DNA from 3 places in the Streptomyces sp. NPDC001732 genome. Region 2 is predicted to be linked to each of the others. Evidence: riboswitches for the same ligand, from Rfam matches in the RefSeq annotation. Region 2 holds a riboswitch; each other region holds the start of a gene.
The links. A riboswitch is a leader RNA that binds a small molecule or an ion and turns the genes downstream of it on or off. The one in region 2 is predicted to bind cobalamin.

Region 1: linked by a shared signal. The riboswitch ahead of ACWCXX_RS37425 (energy-coupling factor ABC transporter permease) and the one ahead of ACWCXX_RS01550 (prenyltransferase/squalene oxidase repeat-containing protein) in region 2 are both predicted to bind cobalamin.
Region 3: linked by a shared signal. The riboswitch ahead of ACWCXX_RS15205 (ribonucleoside-diphosphate reductase subunit alpha) and the one ahead of ACWCXX_RS01550 (prenyltransferase/squalene oxidase repeat-containing protein) in region 2 are both predicted to bind cobalamin.

What each region holds. Positions count from the first base shown of each region.
Region 1 covers NZ_JBSFFY010000091.1:2,763-7,975, reverse strand. The annotation lists gene ACWCXX_RS37440 (phytanoyl-CoA dioxygenase family protein) at 1-124, opposite strand, end outside; gene ACWCXX_RS37435 (ArsR/SmtB family transcription factor) at 878-1,825, opposite strand; gene ACWCXX_RS37430 (Gfo/Idh/MocA family protein) at 2,289-3,155, opposite strand; cobalamin riboswitch at 3,351-3,533, shown strand; gene ACWCXX_RS37425 (energy-coupling factor ABC transporter permease) at 3,564-4,268, shown strand; gene ACWCXX_RS37420 (energy-coupling factor ABC transporter substrate-binding protein) at 4,265-4,657, shown strand; gene cbiQ (cobalt ECF transporter T component CbiQ) at 4,664-5,213, shown strand, end outside.
Region 2 covers NZ_JBSFFY010000001.1:372,602-377,814, forward strand. The annotation lists gene ACWCXX_RS01540 (energy-coupling factor transporter transmembrane component T) at 1-253, opposite strand, end outside; gene ACWCXX_RS01545 (SCO2322 family protein) at 250-909, opposite strand; gene ACWCXX_RS01550 (prenyltransferase/squalene oxidase repeat-containing protein) at 939-2,216, opposite strand; cobalamin riboswitch at 2,307-2,462, opposite strand; gene ACWCXX_RS01555 (MBL fold metallo-hydrolase) at 2,577-3,617, opposite strand; gene ACWCXX_RS01560 (aldehyde dehydrogenase) at 3,837-5,213, shown strand, end outside.
Region 3 covers NZ_JBSFFY010000012.1:53,509-58,721, forward strand. The annotation lists gene mctP (monocarboxylate uptake permease MctP) at 1-956, shown strand, start outside; cobalamin riboswitch at 1,122-1,248, shown strand; gene ACWCXX_RS15205 (ribonucleoside-diphosphate reductase subunit alpha) at 1,389-3,788, shown strand; gene ACWCXX_RS15210 (ribonucleotide-diphosphate reductase subunit beta) at 3,851-4,807, shown strand; gene ACWCXX_RS15215 (protein kinase domain-containing protein) at 4,880-5,213, opposite strand, start outside.

The DNA of each region.
Region 1 (5,213 bases), on a different contig from region 2:
CCCGCAGTTCCCGTGACTTCCGGATGTCCCTCAGCGGTGTCTGCGCCAGGTAGGACTCGCCGTCCGAGCTGAAGTACGGGCGGTCCGAGGGGGACCGGTACAGATGGGGGTGGGGCGTCGTCATGCAATCACTCCAGTGCTCGGGTTCTTCGTGGCTGGGCGGCCCCCTACCGCTCCCCCTGCGGTACGGGTCCGGGCACTTCGCCTCGGTGGGTGCCGGACACGGCCTCGGCGCCGTCGTCGTCGACCGGCGTCGGTACGGCGCGTCGGGCCGTGCGACGGGTGTGGTTCGGGTTGCGCGGGCGGCGGGCCGGCCCTTCCCACCGACCTCGCGCGTCCGGCCCGGCGGACGGGGCGGGAGGCCGTGAGGAGGGCGGCGTCACATCGCGTGTGAAGGACGGTGTTCGGCGGCTCTGCCGGTCCGGTGGGTCACGGCGGTGCCGTCGGCTCTGTCGGCTCCGTCGGTGTGGTGGTTCGCGCCCGGCCCGGCGGACGGAGCGGATTTCGGGAAAGGGACGTTTCCCAGTGCCTTGCTCACGTCTTCGCGGTCCTCCGGTCGAGCAGTTCCCGCCTCGACTCTGGTCGACCCCGGGGCGTCCGCCAAGCCTTTCGGTGTACGCCGAATCGTCCCGGCGGTGGGCCGGGCCGGCCCGCCGGTTTCCGGCGCAACCGCTGGTGAGAGGCGTGACATCGCGCTTTGGGGCACAGGTGGCACCACGTTCCGGCCAGGCTCGGCACCGGGCCGGCGAGCGTCGCGAGGATCGCGGAAGATGCAACACCGGGCCCGGCGGGGGACGCGGCAAAACACAACACCGGGCCCGGCTCGGAGCGCCGTACCCGGTGTTGGGTTTCTCGCGGAGTCCGTCGGACCCGTCGGTCAGCCCTGCGGTGCCTGTTGGCCCGTCAGACACTGTGTCAGTGTCACGCCCGAACGGTTCAGTTCGTACAGGACGCGCGTACCGGCCCGGTGGCGTTGCACCACACCGGCCGAGACGAGTGCCGAGAGGTGCTGGGAGACCGTGCTCGCGGCGAGCCCCAGATGGTCGGCGAGCGCGGAGGTGGTGATCGGTTCGGCCAGTTCGCGCACGACCGAGGCGCGCCCCCTGCCCAGCAGGATCGCGAGGCGGTCCTCGCGCCGGTCCTGCACGGTGCCGTCCTGTTTCGGGTCGGTGTGCAGGAGTCCCGCTCCCCGTGCCGCGAAGGAGACCGCGGTCCGTCCGCCGACGGCCGACCACCAGGGGGTGCCGTCCGCGAACATCATCGGCACGGCGGTCACCCGGTCCGCGCCGTCGGTGCGTTCGGACGGCAGCCCCAGTTCGTGGAGGAGTGCCGCTCCCCCGCTCATCGCCAGAGTGCGGGAGCGGAAGAGGATCTCCTCCTCCAGGCAACGCGCCAGTCCGGCCTCGCGCGGCTCGATCGCGGCCTGCCAGAAGTTCGCGAACTCTGCCGACAGGTAACGGAGTTGCGTCCTCGGGTCATGGAGCAGCGCGGCGATCAAGGGGTCCTCGACGGCCGTCGGGTACTCCCTGGTGATCTCGTCGCGGACCAGTGCGGCCGGTGTGCGCGCCAGGTCGTGGAGCTCCTCGGCGATCCTCGCTCGCCGCGAGGCGAAGCCCGCTCCCAGGAACGAGGGGACGCGCCCGCGGGGCCGGGCCAGGGCGGCCACGGCCCTCAGACGCGGCGTCAGCGCCCCGTACGCCTCGCGGGCCCAGGAGCGATGGGGCCAGGGAGCGTCGGGACCGTAACGGGCCAGCAGCGCGACGGCACCGAACACCTGCCACAGATCGCACAACGCGAGCCGTACATCGGGCTGCCGCCGGTCCATCAACCCTCCCGGCCCGCATGCGGACGCGCCGGTACACGCACTTCGGCGAAGATCTGACGGTACGTCAACTGCCTTGTTCTGAAATGGAGTTCGCATCCGGCGAGTGGCACGTCCACACCTGAAGCACATAACGGCTCGCACACGAACCCCGCCCACCCCTCGTGGTCCAGACCAATGATGCATGAGCTTTCGGCACCCGCCGGGCGGCTGTCAAGAACGTTGTGCCCCAGGTCACACGGCCGTCGCCCGGGGCGAGCGGGCGGCCACGGAAAGTCATGCGGTTCGCCCCGGGCATGGTGCCCGAAAGTGTGTCGACCTCACGCCGAAAGACGCACCGGAAGCGCCTTCGACCAGGCCAACAGCCCTCCGGTGGACACTTGCCGGTTCCTCTTCCGACACTCCGCCGCAACCCGTTTCCGGCCCGCTCGGCACCTCTCGCCGACGTGGTCGCGACGGGCTCGGCTCACCCCGTCCGGGAGCCGGCGGACGCCTCGCGCAGGGCTGCGGCGACGGTTTCCAGCACCTCGACGGGGCGCAGCAGGTCCTCGGGGCCGATGGGTGGCCTGCCCGTACGGGCCATCTCCAGGAACGCTTCGAGGCCCGGCACGCAGTAGTCCGCGCCGGGAACGATCCTCCGCTGGACCATGGCCTCGCGGGTGAACACCATCGCGTGGAACGGGATCTGCTCCGTGCTGCCCGGCCGGACGAGGTTCACGACCACCCGGGTGCCGCCCGCGGTGAACGACGCGGTGACGGTGGTTTCGGTGAGGTCCGTGCGGATGCCGGAGACCGCTCCGGGGGCGAGCCGGAGGGCGAGGTCCACCGCGTGGATGCCGTAGAAGAAGATCCCGTCGTACTCGCTGTCGGGGTCGGCGGGCCCGGACACGACGACCAGGTGCGGAGTGCCGTTCGCCGCCGACCGGGCCGCCAGTTCCTCGGTTTCGGGGAGCAGGCGGAGCGCCGAGAACGAGGTGAGCGGCGCGTCGTGGGCGAGCGCGGTGTCGATCATGACCCGGGCGTCCTCGACGGTGTGGGCGAGCGGTTTGTCGACGAACACCGCGAGGCCCTCGGCCAGGAAGGGGACCGCCAGCTCGCGGTGGCGCGCGCCGTACCGGTCCGCGACGACGACGGCGTCGACCAGCCCGAGCAGCCCGGTGGGCTCGTCGACGATCTTCGTGATCCCGCCGGTGGCCGCCAGGGCGTCGTTGCGCGGGCCGTGCCCACCGCCGAGCGCCACGACGCGTGCGTCGCCGCCCGCCCCGTCGACGTTGAGGTGGCGGACGATCTGATCGACATGACTGCTGTCGGTGCCGACGATCCCGATGCGCATCCGGAGACGTTCCCTTCGACGGTGACCGGCGGCCCGCCAGGTCGTGGTGCGGCACCGAGTCTCGCACAGGGGGTGAGCGGCTCGTCGCGCCCACCACCGGACCCCCGCCCGCGGGCGCGCGGGCGTGTACGGGCGCGGGCGCGCGGTGCTCGCGCGTCCCTTTCGGGCGTGCTTGTCACCACCCCGGGCCAGGCATTACTGTCACCACGCCTTGGTGAACGGGAAATCCGGTGTGATACCGGTGCGGCCCTCGCCACTGTGATCGGGAAGTCCGGCTCCAGCCCTCGCGGGCAGCCACTGGGTCCTCGGACCCGGGAAGGCGGAGCACGGGCGGTGGTACCCGTCAGCCAGGAGACCGGCCAAGGCGCGTCAACCATCCACGAGGTGCTGGAGAGGGTCTACTGAGCCATGCACATAGCCGAGGGCTTTCTGCCTCCGGCGCACGCGATCGCCTGGGGCGTCGCGTCCGCGCCGTTCGTCGTACACGGAGTACGGTCACTCACCCGTGAGGTCAAGGAGCACCCGGAGAGCACCCTGCTCCTCGGCGCCTCCGGTGCCTTCACCTTCGTCCTGTCGGCCCTGAAACTCCCTTCGGTCACCGGGAGTTGCTCGCACCCCACCGGTACCGGGCTGGGCGCCATCCTGTTCCGGCCGCCGATCATGGCGGTGCTCGGCACCATCACTCTGCTCTTCCAGGCGCTGTTGCTGGCCCACGGCGGCCTGACCACGCTCGGCGCCAACGTCTTCTCGATGGCGATCGTCGGCCCCTGGGCCGGGTACGCGCTGTACCGGCTGCTGCGGCGGTTCGACGTGCCGCTGATGGTGGCGGTGTTCTTCGCCGCGTTCGTCGCCGACCTCTCCACCTACTGCGTCACCAGTGTGCAGCTGGCGCTGGCCTTCCCCGACCCGAGCAGCGGATTCCTGGGCGCGCTCGGCAAGTTCGGCTCCATCTTCGCCGTCACCCAGATCCCGCTCGCGGTGAGCGAGGGGCTGCTGACGGTGGTCGTGATGCGGCTGCTGGTGCAGTCCAGCAAGGGCGAACTGACCCGGCTGGGCGTGTTCCTGGCCGGCCGGGCGAACCGGACCGGCACGCCCGAGGGAGTGGCCCGATGAGCCGTAACGCGAAGATCAACACCCTGTTGCTGCTCGTCGTGGCCGCGCTCGCGGTGCTGCCGCTGGTGCTCGGCCTCGGCGACCACAAGGAGGAGCCGTTCGCGGGCGCCGACGCCGAGGCGGAGACGGCGATCACCGAGATCGAACCGGACTACGAACCGTGGTTCTCGCCCCTGTACGAACCGCCGTCCGGCGAGATCGAGTCGGCGCTCTTCGCCCTCCAGGCGGCGCTCGGCGCGGGTGTCCTCGCCTACTACTTCGGGCTCCGCCGGGGCCGCCGCCAGGGCGCGGAACTCGCCCAGTCCCAGGCACAGACCCGGCCACAGTCGCAGCAGGGCACCGGGAGTGCGTCCGTCGGCGCCGGGGGCTCCCCCGTCGAAGGGGCCTGAGCCCGCGTGCTGCCGATCGACGAGGCGGCGCACAGCAGCCGCTGGCGCCGCCGTCACCCCGTGGACAAGGCCGTGCTCGGACTCGGGCTCACCGTGCTCGCGATCTCGCTGCCGCCCTGGCCCGGCGCGGCCCTCGTCCTGGTGACGGCGCTCGTGCTGCTGGTCGGCCCGGCGGGCGTGCCGGGCCGACGGCTGTGGCGGGCGTACCGGGTGCCGCTGGGGTTCTGCGTGACCGGGGCGGTCACCCTGCTCGTGCAGGTCGGCGGCCCCGACGGGTTCGTGGCCCTCGCCGACGGCGGACCGGTCCGGGCGGGGGAACTCCTGCTGCGCACCTCGGCCGCCTCCCTGGGAGTGCTGCTGTTCGCCTTCACCACACCGATGTCCGACCTGCTTCCGCGCCTGGTGCGGGCCGGGGTGCCCGCGCCGGTCGTGGACGTCGCCCTGGTGACGTACCGCATGAGCTTCCTGCTGCTCGATTCCGTGCGTCTGATCCGTCAGGCGCAGGCGGCCCGGCTCGGGCACACCACGCGGGCCGCCACCTGGCGGTCCCTCGGCG
Region 2 (5,213 bases):
CGACGACGAACAGCCCGATCCTGATGAACGTCCCGTACGAGCGGGCCCACGGCGCGTCCGTGCGGCGCGCCGCGACCACATAACCGGCCACCGCCACCAGCAGCCCCAGCAGCAGCGGGTTGGTGGTCCGGGACGCGGCGGTGGCCAGCCCGAGCGCCCACAGCCACCAGGCCCCGGCGGGCACGGCGTTGCTCCGGGTCGCGGCGGGAGCCAGGGCGTGTTTCGGAAGTCCCGCCTGGTCGGGGGCGGTCATCCGTGCCGGCGGCGGGCCCGCACGACCGCGGCGACACCGAGGAGCAGCACGGCGGCGGCGCCGACGAACACTCCGGCGGACGGGCCGCCACCGGAGCCGTCCGTGGCGTCGGAGGCGGTGCCGGAACCGGCCGGGGACGTGGCACCGGAGGCGGACACGGACGGTGCCCCGCGGCCGTCGTCCGAGACCTGCTCGCCGCAGCCCGAGCGCGGGTAGCCCGAGATGCCGCAGAGCATCGCGTCGCTGCTGTAGCGCAGCGGCTCGGCCACCGAGGCGAGCGCCTCGGCGGAGCTGGCGTCGGGGGCGACCCGCGCGCACGCGGTGCGCGGCGCGGGCGGTGCCTGTCCGGACGGGGCGTCCGCCGCCGTGCCCGCGTCGATGACGAGCGCGATCCGCTTGGTGCCGTCCCGGGCCGGAGTGCCCGCGCAGATCTTCGCGAAGTCGGGGGCGCGGCGCGGCTTCGCGGCGTCCTGGGAGTCCTCGCTCACCGCGAACCGGAAGCCCTGCACCGTGCCGTCGTCCGGCCGGACCAGGGACGGGCCCTGGGTGGCGTACGTCCAGCCGGTGCCGGAGCCCTCCCAGAACGACCAGTACCGGTAGCCCGTCGCATGGGCCGTCCCCGCGCCGAGCACGGCCAGGACGGCGCCCAGCACCATCAGCAGCGCGCCGGCCCTTCCCGCCCGCCTCACGACTGCTGGTTCTTCCGGCGTCCGCTGATCAGGAAGAACGCGACCGCCGAGAGGACGAGGCCGATGCCGACGTACCACCACACGCCCCCGATCACGTCGTCGCCGCTGTGGACCTGGTCCTGCTCCGTGGGCACGTACCCGGTGTCGCCGGCCGGGTCGGGCGTCACCACGGAGGCGGGCGCGGGGCCGTTCGCGTTCAGCCGGGCGACCAGGTCGACGCCGCCGAAGTCCCGGGCGTCGTTGCCGGTGGCGTGCGCGGCCAGGATCAGCTGCGCGTAGGCGGCGGGACCGTTCTGCTCGGCCCAGTCCCGGGCGTTCTTCTTCAGCCAGGCCACGGCTCCGTCCGCCTCGTTCTGGTGACCGGACGCGGACAGTGCGACGACCGCGTCCGCGGTGTTGCCGAAGTCCGGCTGCGGCGTCGTGTCGGCGGCCCCCGGCATCGGCGGCGCGTTCAGTCGGCCGTGCTCGGCGAGGGCGTTCTTGAGGTAGTGGGCGCCGTTCTGCGCGGCCTGCTCGGGGGTGGGGTCGTCCCCGGGGCGGCAGGTGCTGGGCGTCTTGCCCGCGGCGTTGTTCCCCACGGCCAGGGCCTTGCCCATCGTGCCGAGCACGGCGGCCGCGGTGGCGTCCGCGTTCGCGACGAGCTTCCCCTTCTTGTCGGGCTGGTAGGCGAAGGCGCCGCCGTCCTCGCCGCCGCACGGGATCGCGAGGGCGAGCAGCGGGTCGTAGGGGGTCTTGCCGCCGGGCGTCGTGATGTCGGCGATCCGCTGCCCCTGCCGGGCGAGGGCGCCGATCACCAGGGAGGTGGAGTTGGCGTCACTGGGCGCACCGACGGCGTAGCCCCAGCCGCCGTCCTCGTTCTGCACGGACTTCAGCCAGCGCACCGCGTTGTTCACGATCTCGGGGTGGCCGCCCACCTCGGCCAGCGCCTGGGCGGCGGCCGCGGTGGCGTTGGTGTCCAGCACCGTCTTCGTGTCGCACGGCCGGGAGGCGTCGGGCCGGTACGCGGCGTACGCGCCGTTGGCGCACTGCTGGGAGATCAGCCAGTCCACCGACTTCGCGGCCGGGGTGACTCCTTCGAGCTTCTGCGCGAGGAAGGACAGCGACTGCCGCCACACCCCGTCGTAGGTGGGGTCCTTCGTGCCGTACAGCCCGGACGGCAGGGCGGTGGAGGGCGGGGGAGTGGGGGACGGTGCCGCGACGGCGACCGGGGCAGCGGCAGCACAGAGCACGGCTGCGGTGGCGGCGAGCGTTGCGACGCTGCGGCGTACGGTCATGGCGTGCGGGGCCTCTCCTGGTACGGAACCGGGCACAGGCACGCTCAGGTACCGGGCTCGGCCCCGTATACCTCGACGGTGCCGGCCACCGGGGGTCCGGTGGCGCGAGCCGGTCACGACCTCGGACAGGGCATTCCGACTCACCGCCTGCGACGACGGCTCACGGTTGCGCGGTCAGTGCCGGATTCGCACCGGCTTCCCCCTGAACGGGCATGATGACGACCCGCTCACTCTACCGGGCGCCCCCAGAAGGCCTTCTGCCCGTCCCGTGCTCCGTTGCTCACACCACGAGGCCCCTCGCACCACTCCCGTGCCGCCCCTCACCCCACGAGGCCCCTCGCACCACCCCCGTGCCGCGCCTCACACCGCGACGTACCTCACCGGCTCGCTCCCCGCCACCGCCTCCGCGCGCCCCAGCTTCACCAGTCGCCGCAGATGCGCCTCGGCCTCGGAGACGGCGATGTTCCGCGAGCCGTACGGGATCTGCGCCCACGGCCGGTTCCACTCCATCCGCTCGGCCAGCTCCCACGGGGTCAGCGGGACGGCCAGCAGCCCGAGCAGCCCGGCCAGCCGCTCCTCGTGGTGGTCGAGGAGCTCCCGCACCCGGCCCGCCGCGTCGGTGAACGCGTGCTGGTGCGCGGGCAGCACCTCCGCGACCCCGAGCCGCCCGACGCGCTCCAGCGAGGCGAAGTAGTCGCTGAGGGGATCGGTGACCGTGGCGTCGTCCGGGTCCTCGTACAGCCCGATGTGCGGACTGATCCCCGGCAGCAGGTGATCCCCCGAGAAGAGCCGGCCCCGGCCCGGCAGGTTCCCCGGATGCTCCTCCTCCAGATGCAGACAGACGTGCCCCGGCGTGTGGCCGGGCGTCCAGACGGCCCGCAGCCGGCGTCCGGCCAGGTCCAGCAGCTCACCGGGCACGATCTCCCGGTCCGGGAGCGCGGCCCGCAGTCCGGGCAGGGTGCTCCTCGCGCTCCTCTCGGCCGCGGCGGCCCGCAACGGCGCGAGGTGCGTCTCGGGCGCCCCGACCGCGGTGAGCTTGCCCACGAGATACGTCAGCCAGGTGCCGGGTTCCGACTCGCGGGTGCGGCGCACGATCTCGGTGTCCGCCGGGTGCATGGCGATCCAGGCGCCGGAGGCCTCGCGCACCTGCCCGGACAGGCCGTGGTGGTCGGGATGGTGGTGGGTGACGACCACGCCGTGGATCTCGCCGACGTCTGTCCCCACGGCGGTCAGCCCCGCGGTGAGCGTGTCCCACGCCCCGGGGTCGTCCCAGCCGGTGTCGATCAGGACCGGCCCGCGATCGGTGTCCAGGACGTGCACGAGGGTGTGGCCCAGCGGGTTGTCCGGGATCGGCACCTTGACGCTGTGCACGCCCCCGCCGTGGTCGGTCACCTGAGTCATGGGCTTCCCCGTCTCTCCGCGGCCTGGTCGGCGTACCGGACGTACGGCTGTGCGGTGCACCGAGCCCACTGTAACGAGAACCTGTTCCATTGGTAGCCCCGGTCGACCATTCGCTTCGGGTCGGGGTCCGTGCGCGCGTCCGTGGACTCCTGGAACTGGAACTGGTATCAGTTTTGACGGGTAGTCAGCTATCGTACCGGTTCGCGGGAGGCAGCAGCCATGACCGAGCTTGTCGAACACGGAAAACTGTTCATCGGCGGGGAGTTGGTCGATCCGCTGGGCCGGGACGTCATCGAGGTCGTGTCGCCCCACACCGAGCAGGTCATCGGGCGCGTGCCGCACGCCGGCGAGGCGGACGTGGACCGGGCCGTCGCCGCCGCCCGGCGGGCGTTCGACGAGGGGCCGTGGCCGCGGATGACCCTGGACGAGCGGATCGCGGTGGTGACCCGGATCAAGGACGCGTTCGCCGTCCGGTACGAGGAGATCGCCCGGGTCATCAGCGCGCAGAACGGCACCCCGTACACGTCGAGCGTCATGGTGCAGGCGCTCGCCGCGATGATGGTGTGGGACGCGGCGATCGCCGTCGCCCGCACCTTCCCGTACGAGGAGCGGCGGACCGGGGTGCTCGGACCGCTGCTGGTGCGCCGGGAGCCGGTGGGGGTGGTCGCGGCGGTGGTGCCGTGGAACGTCCCGCAGTTCACCGCCGCCGCCAAGCTCGCGCCCGCGCTGCTGGCCGGCTGCTCCGCGGTCCTCAAGGTCTCGCCCGAATCCCCGCTGGACGCCTACCTGTTGGCCGAGATCGCCGCGGATGCCGGGCTCCCGGCGGGGGTGCTGTCGATCCTGCCGGCCGACCGGGAGGTCAGCGAGTACCTGGTCGGGCATCCGGGCGTCGACAAGGTGTCGTTCACCGGGTCCGTCGCCGCCGGGCGCCGGGTGATGGAGGTCGCCTCCCGCAACCTCACCCGCGTCACGTTGGAACTGGGCGGCAAGTCCGCCGCCGTGATCCTCCCGGACGCCGACCTGGACACCGCCGTCGCCGGCATCGTCCCCTTCGCCTGGATGATCAACGGCCAGGCGTGCGTGGCCCAGACCCGCATCCTCGTGCCGCGCTCCCGGTACGAGGAGACGGCCGAGGCGTTCGCCGCCGCGGCGGGTGCGCTGAAGATCGGCGACCCGCTCGACCCGGCCACGGAACTCGGCCCCCTCGTCGCCCGGCGCCAGCAGCAACGGTCGCTCGACTACATCCGGATCGGCCAGGACGAGGGAGCCAAGATCCTCACCGGCGGTGGCCGTCCGGCCTCCCAGGAGCGGGGCTGGTACGTCGAGCCGACCCTCTTCGGCGACGTCGACAACTCCATGCGCATCGCCCGCGAGGAGATCTTCGGCCCCGTCATCTGCCTCCTGCCGTACGGCGACGAGGACGAGGCGGTACGGATCGCCAACGACTCCGATTACGGGCTCAGCGGCAGCGTCTGGACCGCCGACACCGAACGCGGCATCGACATCGCCCGCCGGGTCAGGACGGGCACGTACAGCGTGAACACCTTCAGCCTCGACATGCTCGGCCCGTTCGGCGGCTACAAGAACTCCGGCCTG
Region 3 (5,213 bases), on a different contig from region 2:
TCGCCAAGGCGGGCGAGGCGTTCTCGCAGACCAACCCGGCCACCGGCAAACCGCGCGGCGCGCTCGCACCGGGCGAGGCGGGCCACTGGGGATACGCCACCCTGGCACTGGGCTCGGCCCTGGCGCTCTTCATGTATCCGCACTCGATCACGGCGACGCTCTCCAGCCGCAGCCGTGACGTGATCCGGCGCAACACCACGATCCTGCCGCTGTACTCGCTGATGCTGGGCCTGCTGGCGCTGCTCGGCTTCATGGCGATCGCCGCCGGGATCAAGGTGGACAACGGGCAGCTGGCCATTCCGCAGCTGTTCGAGAACATGTTCCCGGCCTGGTTCGCGGGCGTCGCGTTCGCCGCGATCGGCATCGGTGCGCTGGTGCCCGCCGCGATCATGTCGATCGCCGCGGCCAACCTCTTCACCCGCAACATCTACAAGGACTTCCTGAAGCCGGACGCGAGCCCGGAGCAGGAGACCAAGGTCTCCAAGCTGGTCTCGCTGCTCGTCAAGGTCGGCGCGCTCGTCTTCGTCCTCACGATGGACAAGACGGTCGCGATCAACTTCCAGCTGCTCGGCGGGATCTGGATCCTCCAGACGATGCCGGCCCTGGTCGGCGGCCTGTTCACCCGCTGGTTCCACCGCTGGGCGCTGCTCGCGGGCTGGGCGGTCGGCATGGTGTACGGGACGGTGGCCGCGTACGGGGTCGCCTCGCCGACGCAGAAGCACTTCGGCGGCTCGTCCAAGGAGATCCCCGGCCTCGGCGAGATCGGCTACATCGGTCTCACCGCGTTCGTGCTGAACGTGGTGGTCGTGGTGGTGCTCACCTTCGTCCTGAACGCGCTGAAGGCACCCGCCGGGGTCGACGAGACCTCGCCGTCCGACTACACGGCCGACGCGGGCGACCCGGGCGTCCAGGTGGAGCTTCCGCCGGCCACGGTGGGGGCGCCCGGCGGCCACTGACGGTCGCTCCGGCCCCCCGGGACGGCCCGTCCCCGCCCCTGCCGCAAGGGAGCGGGGCGGGCCGTCCGCCGTTCCCGGAAGGCCCACGGGCACTTCCTGCTTGGCCAGACATGAGTCGGCCGACACAACATCTGGGGGCTGCCTCATCGGGTGGCCCCCACATGTATGCTCATCCTCGCTGTCGCCGCAGGGGAATCCGGTGCGAATCCGGAACTGTCCCGCAACGGTGTGATCGGTGCGCATTCGCGTACCCCGAACAAGTCCGAGGACCTGCCGACAGCGCATCCGGCTCGACCGAACCGGATGCCAGACGTCCGGGCCTCGCGGTTGGGCCGGCGGACGCCGTACGGAGTGCCGCCCCGTCCCGGGTGCGCGCCCGTCCGGCTGCCCCGTTCCCCCGCCGGCCCCGAGCCGAGCGAGGGAGAGCACCACGTGACCATCGCGCCAGCCGATCCGGCTTCAGTCGCCGCGTCCACGGCCGCCGATTCCGGGGCAGCCGCACACGACGGACCGGGGGCCGCGCTGCTGCGGACCCTGACCGACCTCACCGCCGATCTGCCCGACACCGACCCCGGGCGCGTCGCCGCCGCCGCGCTGCGCGGCCGCAGCGCACGGGCGGACGAGGCCGAGCTGCGCTCGCTGGCCACGGAGGCCGCCGCCGGGCTGATCTCCGAGGACCCCGCCTACTCCCGGCTCGCCGCCCGGCTGCTGACCCGCGCCATCGCGGACGAGGCCGCCGGACAGGGCGCCGTCTCCTTCTCCGCCTCGGTCGCCGTCGGACACCGCGAGGGCCTGATCGCGGACCGCACGGCGGGCTTCGTCGCCCGCAACGCGGCCGCCCTCGACGCGCTGGTGGAGCGTGCGCTCGCCGACGGCGCCGACGACCGCTTCGGCTACTTCGGGCTGCGGACCCTGCACAGCCGCTATCTGCTGCGCCACCCGCACACCCGCCAGGTCGTCGAGACCCCGCAGCACTTCATGCTCCGGGTCGCGTCCGGGCTCGCCGAGGACGACTCCCCGCGCGCCGTGGACGAGGTCGCGGCGCTGTACGGGCTGATGAGCCGGCTCGACTACCTGCCCTCCTCGCCCACCCTCTTCAACTCCGGCACCCGGCACCCGCAGATGTCCTCCTGCTACCTGCTGGACTCCCCGCTCGACGAGCTGGACTCGATCTACGACCGCTACCACCAGGTGGCCCGGCTCTCGAAGCACGCCGGCGGCATCGGCCTGCCGTACTCCCGCATCCGTTCCCGGGGTTCGCTGATCCGCGGCACCAACGGGCACTCCAACGGCATCGTGCCGTTCCTGAAGACGCTCGACGCCTCCGTCGCCGCGGTCAACCAGGGCGGTCGCCGCAAGGGCGCCGCCGCCGTCTACCTGGAGACCTGGCACGCGGACGTCGAGGAGTTCCTGGAGCTGCGGGACAACACGGGCGAGGACCAGCGGCGCACGCACAACCTCAACCTGGCGCACTGGATCCCGGACGAGTTCATGCGCCGGGTCGAGGCGGACAGCCACTGGTCGCTGTTCTCGCCCGCCGACGTGCCCGAGCTGGTGGACCTGTGGGGCGAGGAGTTCGACGCCGCGTACCGGGCCGCCGAGGCGAAGGGGCTGGCCCGCAAGTCGATGCCCGCCCGTGAGCTGTACGGCCGGATGATGCGCACCCTCGCCCAGACCGGCCAGGGCTGGATGACGTTCAAGGACGCCGCCAACCGGACCGCGAACCAGACCGCCGAGCCGGGCCGTGTCGTCCACTCGTCGAACCTGTGCACGGAGATCCTGGAGGTCACCGACGACGGCGAGACGGCCGTCTGCAACCTGGGCTCGGTCAACCTCGGCGCGTTCGTCGTCGACGGCGACCTCGACTGGGAGCGGCTGGACGCCACCGTCCGCACCGCGGTGACCTTCCTGGACCGGGTCGTCGACATCAACTTCTACCCGACCGAGCAGGCGGGCCGCTCCAACGCCAAGTGGCGTCCGGTGGGCCTGGGCGCCATGGGGCTCCAGGACGTCTTCTTCCAGCTGCGGCTGCCGTTCGACTCCCCCGCGGCCCGCGCGCTCTCCACGAAGATCTCCGAGCGGATCATGCTCGCCGCGTACGAGGCGTCCTGCGACCTCGCAGAGCGATCGGGTCCGCTGCCCGCCTGGTCCGGGACGCGGGCGGCGCGCGGGGTGCTGCACCCCGACCACTACGACACCGAGCTGAACTGGCCGGAGCGCTGGGAGGCGCTGCGCGCCCGGGTCGCGCGGACCGGGATGCGCAACTCGCTGCTGCTGGCCATCGCGCCGACGGCGACGATCGCCTCGATCGCGGGCGTGTACGAGTGCATCGAGCCGCAGGTCTCCAACCTCTTCAAGCGCGAGACGCTCAGCGGGGAGTTCCTCCAGGTCAACGCGTACCTGGTGGAGGAGCTGAAGCGGCTCGGGGTGTGGGACGAGCGCACCCGGGAAGCGCTGCGCGAGGCGAGCGGCTCGGTGCAGGGCTTCGCCTGGATCCCCGAGGACGTGCGGGCGCTGTACCGCACGGCGTGGGAGATCCCGCAGCGCGGTCTGATCGACATGGCGGCGGCCCGTACCCCGTTCCTCGACCAGAGCCAGTCGCTGAACCTCTTCATGGAGACGCCGACGATCGGCAAGCTCTCCTCGATGTACGCGTACGCCTGGAAGCAGGGGCTGAAGACGACGTACTACCTGCGCTCGCGCCCGGCGACCCGGATCGCCCGCGCGGCGTCCGCAGCCGCGCCCATTCCCGTACAGCAGGCTCCGGCGCCCGACGCGGACGCCGTCGCCTGTTCCCTCGAAAACCCCGAGTCCTGCGAGGCCTGCCAGTGACGATCTCCACCGGTTCCGGGAAGAACCTGCTCGACCCGGGCTTCGAACTGACCCTGCGCCCCATGCGCTACCCGGACTTCTACGAGCGCTACCGGGACGCGATCAAGAACACCTGGACGGTGGAGGAGGTCGATCTGCACTCCGACGTGGCCGACCTCGCCAAGCTGTCGCCGGGTGAGCAGCATCTGATCGGCCGGCTCGTCGCGTTCTTCGCCACGGGCGACTCGATCGTCGCCAACAACCTCGTGCTGACGCTGTACAAGCACATCAACTCCCCCGAGGCGCGGCTGTACTTGTCGCGGCAGCTCTTCGAGGAGGCCGTGCACGTCCAGTTCTATCTGACGCTGCTGGACACCTATCTGCCCGATCCGGAGGACCGGGCGGCGGCGTTCGACGCGGTCGAGGAGATCCCCTCGATCCGGGAGAAGGCGCAGTTCTGCTTCAAGTGGATGGATTCGGTCGAGAAGATCGAGCGCCTGGAGACGAAGGCCGACCGCCGCCGCTTCCTGCTGAACCTGATCTGCTTCGCGGCGTGCATCGAGGGGCTGTTCTTCTACGGTGCGTTCGCGTACGTCTACTGGTTCCGTTCGCGGGGGCTGCTGCACGGTCTCGCCACGGGCACCAACTGGGTGTTCCGGGACGAGACGATGCACATGAACTTCGCGTTCGAGGTGGTGGACACCGTCCGCAAGGAGGAGCCGGACCTCTTCGACGACGAGCTGCGGCAGCAGGTCACCGACATGCTGAAGGAGGCCGTGGCCGCAGAGCTGCAGTTCGGCCGCGATCTGTGCGGTGACGGGCTGCCCGGCATGAACACCGAGTCGATGCGGCAGTACCTGGAGTGCGTCGCCGACCAGCGGCTCACCCGGCTGGGCTTCCCGGCGGTCTACGGCTCCGAGAACCCGTTCTCGTTCATGGAACTGCAGGGCGTTCAGGAGCTGACGAACTTCTTCGAGCGCCGCCCGTCCGCGTACCAGGTGGCGGTGGAGGGCTCGGTCGCCTTCGACGACGACTTCTAGGGCAATGAGGGTGCGGGGCCGGTCCTGTCGCGTGTGCGGCGGGTCCGGCCCCTTGCCGTGGGGCGGCCCCTCTCAGGGGCGGGTGTCCAGGGCGTGGAGGACGGTCGGGACGTCCTCCACGTCGTCCTTCCCGGACACGAGAAGAACGCCGTCCACGAGGACCGGGGCGGAGAACGCCTCGGTGTCCTCGATGGTGTGGTGCCACTTCTCCTTGCCGCTGCGCGCGTCGAAGGCGCTGATGCGGTCGGTCCCGGCGTCGGCGGTGTACACGATGCCGTCGGCGACGGCCGGTGACTCGCCGACCTCCCCGTATCCCGATACTTCGTGGTGCCATACGACGTCGCCGGACCGCGCGTCCAGGGCGGCGAGCGTTCCGTTCTGGGTGGTGAGGTAGAGCAGCCCGTCG